One region of the Streptomyces sp. CNP082 genome, then DNA from elsewhere that is predicted to be linked to it. Evidence: riboswitches for the same ligand, from Rfam matches in the RefSeq annotation. Region 1 holds a riboswitch; the other holds the start of a gene.
The links. A riboswitch is a leader RNA that binds a small molecule or an ion and turns the genes downstream of it on or off. The one in region 1 is predicted to bind glycine.

Region 1 (4,406 bases):
TAGGCGGCGACGTCGTACAGCTTGCCGGAGAAGTTGATCCTCATGCCGTGGGTCAGGTGCCCGCCGTGGGCCAGGTCCAGGCCGAGGATCGTGTCGCCGGGCCCCAGCACCGCGAACATCGCCGCCGCGTTCGCCGACGCGCCGGAGTGCGGCTGGACGTTCGCGGCCTCGGCGCCGAAGAGCGCCTTGACGCGCTCGCGGGCCAGCTCCTCGGCGACGTCGACGTGCTCGCAGCCGCCGTAGTAGCGGCGGCCGGGGTAGCCCTCGGCGTACTTGTTGGTGAGGACCGAGCCCTGCGCCTCCAGCACGGCGACCGGGGCGAAGTTCTCCGAGGCGATCATCTCGAGGGTGGACTGCTGGCGGGTGAGTTCGGCGTCCACGGCGGCGGCGACCTCGGGGTCGACCTCGTGGAGCGAGCCGTTCAGAAGGGACATGGGACCTTCCGTGGGAAAGGACGGACGCGGGCGGTCGGGGGCGGGCGCGGCTGCGGCGGCGGAGCGCGGCCCGGAGTTCACCTCGCGGCGGAGTTCACCTCGCGGCGGGGCTCAGCTCGCCGGGCAGCTCAGGTCGCGGTGAACGCGGTGTACTCGTCGGCGGACATCAGGCCGTCGGCCTCGGCCGCGACCCGCACCCTGAACAGCCAGCCGTCGTCGAACGGACCCGAGTTCACCAGCGCCGGGTCGGCCACGACGTCCTCGTTGGTCGCCGTGACCTCGCCGGTCACCGGCGCGTAGAGGTCCGAGACGGACTTGGTCGACTCCAGCTCGCCGCAGGGCGCGCCCGCGGTGACCGTGTCACCGACGTCCGGGAGCTGGACGAAGACGACGTCGCCGAGGGCGTTCGCGGCGTGGGCGGTGATGCCGACGGTGGCCACGCCGTCGTCGGCGGCCGTGATCCACTCGTGTTCCTTGCTGTAGCGCAGGTGCTCAGGGTTGGTCATGAGGGCGATTCTCCAGGATCGGGACGTGGGTGAGGTGCAGGGGCGCTCGTGGCACGCTCAGGCGCGCTGGTAGAAGGGCAGTGCGACGACCTCGTACGGCTCGTGGCTGCCGCGGATGTCGACGCCCACGCCGGTGGCCGCCGCGGACCCCGGCTCGGCGTGCGCGGCGTCCACGTACGCCATGGCGATCGGCTTGCCGAGGGTGGGGGAGGGGGCGCCGGAGGTGACCTCGCCGATCCGCTCGCCGCCGGCCACCACCGCGTACCCCGCACGCGGCACCCGCCGGCCCTCGGCGACCAGGCCGACCAGCACCCGCGGCGGCTCGGCCGCGGCGCGCTCGGCGGCCCGCGCGAGCGCCTCGCGGCCCACGAAGCCGCCGGGCTTGTCGAGCTTGACGACCCGGCCGAGGCCGGCGTCGAAGGGGGTGAGCGCGGTGGACAGCTCGTGCCCGTACAGCGGCATGCCGGCCTCAAGACGCAGGGTGTCGCGGCAGGAGAGGCCGCACGGCACCAGGCCGTCGTCCGCACCGGCGGCGGTCAGCGCATCCCAGACGGCGACCGCGTCCGCGGGGCGGACGAACAGCTCGAAGCCGTCCTCGCCGGTGTAGCCGGTACGGGCGATGAGCGCGTCGGCGCCGGCGACGGTGCCGGGCAGGCCCGCGTAGTACTTCAGGCCGGCCAGATCCGCGTCGGTGACCCGGCCGAGGACGGCCGGCGACTTCGGGCCCTGCACGGCGATCAGGGCGTACGCGTCCCGGTCGTCGCGCACCTCGGCGCGCGGGAAGCCGGCGGCGCGCTCGGTGACGGCGTCCAGCACGGCCTGGGCGTTGGCGGCGTTCGCGACGATCATGTACTCCTCGTCCGCGAGCCGGTAGACGATCAGGTCGTCGACGATGCCGCCGTCCTCGCGGCAGATCATCGTGTACCGGGCGCGGCCGGGGCGAACCGCGGAGAGCCGGCCCACCAGGGCGTAGTCCAGCAAGTCGGCGGCCTGGGGGCCGGTGACGGTGATCTCGCCCATGTGGGAGAGGTCGAAGAGGCCGGCGCGGGTGCGCACCGCGACGTGCTCCTCGCGCTCGCTGCCGTAGCGCAGCGGCATGTCCCAGCCGGCGAAGTCGGTCATGGTGGCGCCGAGGGCGCGGTGCGTGGCGTCGAGCGCGGTACGGCGCGGTGCAGGGCTCTCAGTGGTCATCGTCAGGCTCCCGGACAGGGGGTGGTCGTGTCCTCCCCATCTGTCATCGGAACCTGAGAGGTTCGCCACGATCCCGCGGGAGCGTGGCTTGCACCTTGGGTGGGGCGGCACCGGCACACGGCTGTGCTCCAGAGCGCTGCCCGCTTTTCAGATCTGCCTCGCCCGCGCGGTGACGGGGCCTGAGAGATTCAAGGGAGGACTTGCTCCTTCGGCGCCCGGTGCGATGAGGCACCGGGACTCTCCCGCGCGGGTTCGAACGGCCGGTATGCAGTTGGCGGGCCCCATCATTGCACGCGGCCGGCGATAGCGGGACGGCGCGAAGAACTGGGAGACCGGCTTCCGCCGCTCAGGTGCCGTCAATGGCTTCGGCTGCTTCCGTGGCGTCCTTGTCGAGCCCCGCCGCTGTTGCCAGGCTGGTGGGGGGCAAGCGGCGGCGGTGCAGGGCGTGGGAGGCAGCGTGACGGTGGAGCAGGCGGCCTCCCGGGAACGGCTCCGCTATCCGGCGGGGGACATCGTCGTGGTCTCCGGGCTGCCGGGCAGCGGCAAGAGCACGCTCATGCGGCGTACGCAGCCGCCGGCGGCGCTGCTCATCGACTCGCAGTACGTGCGCGAGCGCTGGGCGCGGAAGCTGGGCGGGCGGCTGCCGTACGCCGTGTACCGGCCGCTGGTGCGCATCGACCACTACGTGCGGCTGCGCCTGGCCGTCCGCGCCGGCGGCAGCCTCGTCGTGCACGACTGCGGCACGCTGCCCTGGGTGCGCTGGTGGCTGACCAGGCAGGCCAGGCGGTACGGGCGCGGGATGCACGTCGTGGTGCTCCACGTGCCGGCCGACGTGGCGCGCGAGCGGCAGGAGCGGCGCGGGCGCTCGGTGTCGCGCTACGCCTTCGCCCGGCACCGGTGGGCGCACCGCAGGCTGCTGGACCGGGCGCGGGCCGGCCAGCCGGCGCCGGGGTGCGACTCGGTGCTGGTGCTGGACGGACAGGCGCCGGGGGCGCCGCGCTCGATCAGCTTCGGCTGAGCCCGCCGGTCAGCTTCGGCTGAGCCCGCCGGTCAGCTTCGGCCGAGCCCGCGCCTTCGCCCGCGGGCGCGTGCAGCGGTTAGGGTGCCGACGTTCCTCCCGAAGAGAGTTGGCTGGTCCCGATGAGCTTCGACTACCGCTCCCCGCAGCCCCCCGCGACGGGCGGCTTCCCCGGCAACGAGCTGGAGGAGGTGCTCGCCGCCTCCCTCGGCAACCCGCAGGCCGCCCCGCGGCTGCTGGAGGTGCTGGGCCGCAGCAGCCTGTGGGTGCCGCTGCCCCAGGGCGGCGGGCCCGACAGCACGTCGCTCGGCGTGCCGACGACCGACATCGGCGGGGCGCTGTACGTGCCGGTGTTCTCCTCGCAGGAGGAGTTCCTGCGGGTAGCCGGCTCCCACCTGTCGTTCACCGTCGCGCCGGCCCGCGAGTTCGCCCGCGGGCTGCCGCCCCAGGTCGGCATCGCGGTCAACCCGGGCGGCACGGTCGGCGTGCCGCTGCCGCCGGCGGCGGTGGCGGAGCTGTGCCGGGACCGCGGGTCGCTGCGGCTGCCGGGGGAGGTGCGCGGCGGCCGGGTGCGGCTGTTCACCCCGGACTGGCAGGACGATCCGGTGGACTTCCTGGCCGCGGCCCGGGAGGAGTTCGAGCAGATCGGGGTGGTGCGCAGCGCACGCCGGGGGCTCGCGAGCGTGGAGGGCGGTCCGGAACAGCTCTACATCGGCGTCGACATGCTGGACACGTACGACGAGAGCAAGCAGGCGGCGGTGGCGGCGCTGGGCCGGGCGCTGGGCACGCAGCCGGTGCCGTGGAAGGTGCAACTGGTCTTCCTCGACGCCGCGGTGGACCCGGTGATCACCTGGATGCGGGCCAAGGTTGAGCCGTTCTACATCCGGGTCGGCTGACGCGGTGAGGCTCTAAGCTGGTTTGATGACCTTTCGGGCATACACGCGTGCCCGGAAGCGGCGGCGGCCGGGAGGAAGGGTTGGGGCCCAGGGTGAACGGGGGCGCGAGCGGGGGTGCGCCGGGAGCGGGCGTGGACCAGTTGGTCCGCCAGATGGCTCCCGGCAGGTACGACGCGTACGAGGCGCTGCTCGCCGCGCTGGCCGCCGGGCAGGTGTGGATGCTGCTCTGGCAGGGCCGCCCGGACTCGCCCGACGCGCAGTACGGCAGCATGCAGGTCGACGGCCACGCCTACGCGCCGTGCTTCAGCTCCGACCGCGAGCTGGCCGCCAGCGGCTGGGCCGGTGCCCACGAGTCCGTCGC
Region 2 (4,406 bases), on a different contig from region 1:
GTGCGCCGTCGGTCCTGCATCTGGACATGGACGCGTTCTACGCCGCGGTCGAGCAGGCCGCCAAGCCGAGCCTGAGGGGCAAGGCCGTGATCGTCGGCGGCCTCGGACCGCGCGGCGTGGTGGCCACCGCGTCGTACGAGGCGCGGGCCTTCGGGGTGCACTCGGCGATGGCCATGGGCATGGCCCGCAGGCTCTGCCCGAACGCCGCGTTCCTCATCCCCCGCTTCGGGCTTTATCAGCAGGTCAGCGGCCAGGTCATGGCACTGCTCGGGGAGCTGTCGCCGCTGGTGGAGCCGCTGAGCCTGGACGAGGCGTTCGTCGACCTCGAAGCCGGCGGCACGCCCGCCGAGGAGGCGGCGCTGCGGGGCGTGGCGCGCCGGCTGCGCGCGGACATCCGCGCCGCCACGGGCCTGACCGGGTCCGTGGGGCTCGCCGCCTCCAAGATGCTCGCCAAGGTCGCCTCCGAGCTGGCCAAGCCGGACGGCCTGGTTGTGGTCCCGCCTGGCGGCGAGCGGGCGCTGCTGGGGCCGATGAGCGTGCGTACGCTGCCGGGCGTGGGCCCGGCGACGGCGGACGCGCTGCGCCGGGCCGGGATCACCACGGTCGGGGAGATCGCCGACGCCGGCGAGGACGAGATGGTGCGGCTGCTGGGCAAGGCGCACGGCACCGGGATCCATGTGATGGCGCTGGGTCTGGACGAGCGGCCGGTGGTCGCGGGCCGGGACACCAAGTCCGTCTCCGTCGAGGACACCTTCGACGTCGACCTCACCGACCGGATCCGTATCCGCACGGAGGTGGAGCGGCTGGCGCAGCGGTGCGTGACGCGGCTGCGCGGCGCGGGGCGCTCCGGCCGCACGGTGGTCCTGAAGGTCCGGCGGTACGACTTCTCCACCCTGACCCGCTCCGAGACCCTGCGGGGCCCCACCGACGACCCGGCCGTGGTCACCGAGGCGGCGCTGCGGCTGCTGGACAGCGTGGAGACGACCGCGGGGGTGCGGCTGCTGGGCGTCGGCGTCAGCGGGCTGGCGGACTTCACGCAGGAGGACCTGTTCGCGCAGGCCGGCCAGGCGCCGGAGGCGCAGCACGGGCCGGTGGACGCCGACGGCCCGGTGGCGCTGCCGCCGCCTGAGCCGGCCCCGCCCCCGGCCCCCGCGGCGCCGGAGCCGGCTGCTCCGCGCTGGCTGCCGGGGCGGGACGTACGGCACGCCGAGTACGGCCCCGGCTGGGTGCAGGGCAGCGGCGTCGGCCGGGTCACCGTGCGGTTCGAGGTGCCGGGCTCGGCGCCCGGGCGGGTGCGTACGTTCGCCGCCGACGACCCGGCGCTGCAGCCGGCGGACCCGCTGCCGCTGGCGCCCGGCGGCTGATCAGTCGCCGGAGCCGGCGACCTCGCCGAAGTCCCGGTCCTGCGACGGCCGCGGCTGGTGGTTCGGGTGGTTCTTGGCGACGTCGGGCGGCAGCGCCATGCCGTAGTGGTGGTAGAGCTGGAGCTCCTGCGCGGGGGAGAGGTGCCGGCCGACGCCGAAGTCCGGCGCGTCCTTGATCAGCGCCCGGTCGAACGGCACCCGCAGGCCCTCGTCGGCCAGCTCGCTCGGCCCCAGCGGCACGAACGCGTCGCGGTGGAACAGGCCCGTGCGCACGGCCGCCCACTGCGGGGCGCCGGTGGCGTCGTCGAGGTACACCTCGTCGACGGTCCCGAGCTTGCCGCCGTCGCTGTCGTACGCGCGTACGCCGATCAGGCTCCGGGGGTCGATGTCGGTCTGCACGGTGCCTCCCACGTCTCGTCACAGCTCCGCTGCCCTCCACGTAACGGCACAATGCGCCCCGCGGCCACTCGGCGGGCGCCGCCCGGGCGCACCGGGGGAGCGCCCGCGCCGGGAAGCGCGGGGGCGTGCGCTGGTACCCTGACCGTGGCTGCAGACCCCGTGCGGGAGAGTCCTCCGACCGCCAGCCGGAGGCGCCGAAGGAGCAACTCCTCCCCGGAATCTCTCAGGCCCCCGTACCGCACGGACGAGGTCACTCTGGAAAGCAGGGCGGGCCGCCGCGCGGCCTTCCCTCACCGACGGTGCAAGCCGGCTCGCGCCCAGTCAGGGCGTACCGGTGAAGCTCTCAGGTCCGGATGACAGAGGGGGAGGCCGTACGGGTGCCCGGCCCATGGGCATCCGCGAAGGTCCGCGCGACCAGGAGGCCCCGTTGTCTGATCCGTCCGAGACGAACGCCCGCCGCATCCCGCTTTCCGCCCTGGAGCGCGGCACCGAATTCGAGCAGCGCCACATCGGCCCGGACGCGGGCGCCCGGGACAAGATGCTCGCCCAGGTCGGCTACGGCTCGCTGGACGAGCTGACCGAGGCCGCCGTGCCCGGTTCGATCAAGGGCACCGGCGCCTTCGCGCTGCCCGAGGCCCGCTCCGAGGCCGAGGTGCTGGCCGAGCTGCGCGGCCTGGCCGCCCGCAACGAGGTGCTGACGTCCATGATCGGCCTCGGCTACCACGGCACCCACACGCCGCCGGTCATCCTGCGCAACGTCATGGAGAACCCCGCCTGGTACACGGCGTACACCCCGTACCAGCCGGAGATCTCCCAGGGCCGGCTGGAGGCGCTGCTCAACTTCCAGACCGTCGTCTCCGACCTCACCGGGCTGCCCACCGCGGGCGCGTCGCTGCTCGACGAGGGCACGGCTGCCGCCGAGGCGATGGCGCTGTCCCGGCGCGTCGGCAAGGTCAAGGACGGCGTCTTCCTGGTCGACGCCGACACCCTGCCGCAGACCGTCGCGGTGCTGCGCACCCGCGCCGAGCCGGCCGGCGTCGAGGTCGTCGTCGCGGACCTGGCCGGCGGCATCCCCGCCGAGGTCGCGGAGCGCGGCGTCTTCGGCGTGCTGCTGCAGTACCCGGGCGCCTCCGGTGCCGTACGCGACCTCGTGCCCGTCATCGAGCAGGCGCACGAGCTGGGCGCCGTCGTCACCGTCGCCGCCGACCTCCTGGCGCTGACCCTGCTGGCCTCGCCCGGGGCGCTCGGCGCGGACATCGCGGTCGGCTCCAGCCAGCGCTTCGGCGTCCCCATGGGCTTCGGCGGGCCGCACGCCGGCTACATGTCCGTCCGCGAGAAGTTCGCGCGCAGCCTGCCCGGGCGGCTCGTCGGCGTCTCCAGGGACGCGGACGGGGCGCAGGCGTATCGGCTGGCCCTCCAGACGCGCGAGCAGCACATCCGCCGCGAGAAGGCCACCAGCAATATCTGCACCGCGCAGGTGCTGCTCGCGGTGATGGCCTCGATGTACGCCGTCTACCACGGCCCCGAGGGCCTGGCGGCCATCGCCCGGCGCACCCACCGCTACGCCGCGATACTCGCCGCGGGCCTGAAGGCCGGCGGCGCCGACGTGGTCCACGACGCGCTCTTCGACACCGTCACCGTCCGCGTCCCCGGCCGGGCCGCCGAGGTCACCGCCCGCGCGCGCAACGCCGGCGTCAACCTCCGCCTCGCCGACGCCGACCACGTCGGCGTCACCTGCGACGAGACCACCGTCCGCGACCATCTGGCCGTCGTCTGGGACGCCTTCGGCGTCACCGGCCAGGACGTGGACGCGCTGGACGCGGCGACCGCAGACGCGCTGCCCGCCGGGCTGCTGCGCACCGACGAGTACCTGACCCACCCCGTCTTCCACCGCCACCGCTCCGAGACCGCCCTGCTGCGCTACCTGCGCACGCTGGCCGACCGGGACTACGCGCTGGACCGCGGCATGATCCCGCTCGGCTCCTGCACGATGAAGCTCAACGCGACCGCCGAGATGGAGGCCGTCACCTGGCCGGAGTTCGCCGGCCTGCACCCCTTCGCGCCCGCCGACCAGGCCGAGGGCTACCTGACCCTGATCCGCGAGCTGGAGGAAGGGCTGGCCGCCGTCACCGGCTACGACAAGGTCTCCCTGCAGCCCAACGCCGGCTCGCAGGGCGAGCTGGCGGGCCTGCTGGCCGTACGGGCGTACCACCGTGCGAACGGCGACGAGCACCGCACCGTCTGCCTCATCCCGTCCTCCGCGCACGGCACCAACGCCGCCTCCGCGGTGATGGCCGGCATGAAGGTCGTGGTCGTCAGGACCGCCGAGAACGGCGAGGTCGACGCGGACGACCTGCGCGCGAAGATCGAGCAGCACGGCGACGAGCTGGCCGTGCTCATGGTCACCTATCCCTCGACGCACGGCGTGTTCGAGGAGCACATCACGGAGATCTGCGACGCGGTGCACGCAGCCGGCGGCCAGGTGTACGTGGACGGCGCCAACCTCAACGCGCTCGTCGGCCTCGCCGGGCCGGGGAAGTTCGGCGGCGACGTCTCGCACCTGAACCTGCACAAGACGTTCTGCATCCCGCACGGCGGCGGCGGTCCGGGCGTCGGCCCGGTCGCCGTCCGCGCGCACCTGGC

Region 2: linked by a shared signal. The riboswitch ahead of gcvP (aminomethyl-transferring glycine dehydrogenase) and the one ahead of gcvT (glycine cleavage system aminomethyltransferase GcvT) in region 1 are both predicted to bind glycine.

What each region holds. Positions count from the first base shown of each region.
Region 1 is NZ_JCANSZ010000003.1:266,418-270,823, reverse strand. Features, by position in the region: gene glyA (serine hydroxymethyltransferase) at 1-434, opposite strand, end outside; gene gcvH (glycine cleavage system protein GcvH) at 563-940, opposite strand; gene gcvT (glycine cleavage system aminomethyltransferase GcvT) at 998-2,131, opposite strand; glycine riboswitch at 2,289-2,386, opposite strand; gene B124_RS04085 (AAA family ATPase) at 2,589-3,149, shown strand; gene B124_RS04080 (enhanced serine sensitivity protein SseB) at 3,272-4,045, shown strand; gene B124_RS04075 (enhanced serine sensitivity protein SseB C-terminal domain-containing protein) at 4,177-4,406, shown strand, end outside.
Region 2 is NZ_JCANSZ010000009.1:112,658-117,063, forward strand. Features, by position in the region: gene B124_RS10925 (DNA polymerase IV) at 1-1,364, shown strand, start outside; gene B124_RS10930 (PRC-barrel domain-containing protein) at 1,365-1,775, opposite strand; glycine riboswitch at 1,916-2,012, shown strand; gene gcvP (aminomethyl-transferring glycine dehydrogenase) at 2,191-4,406, shown strand, end outside.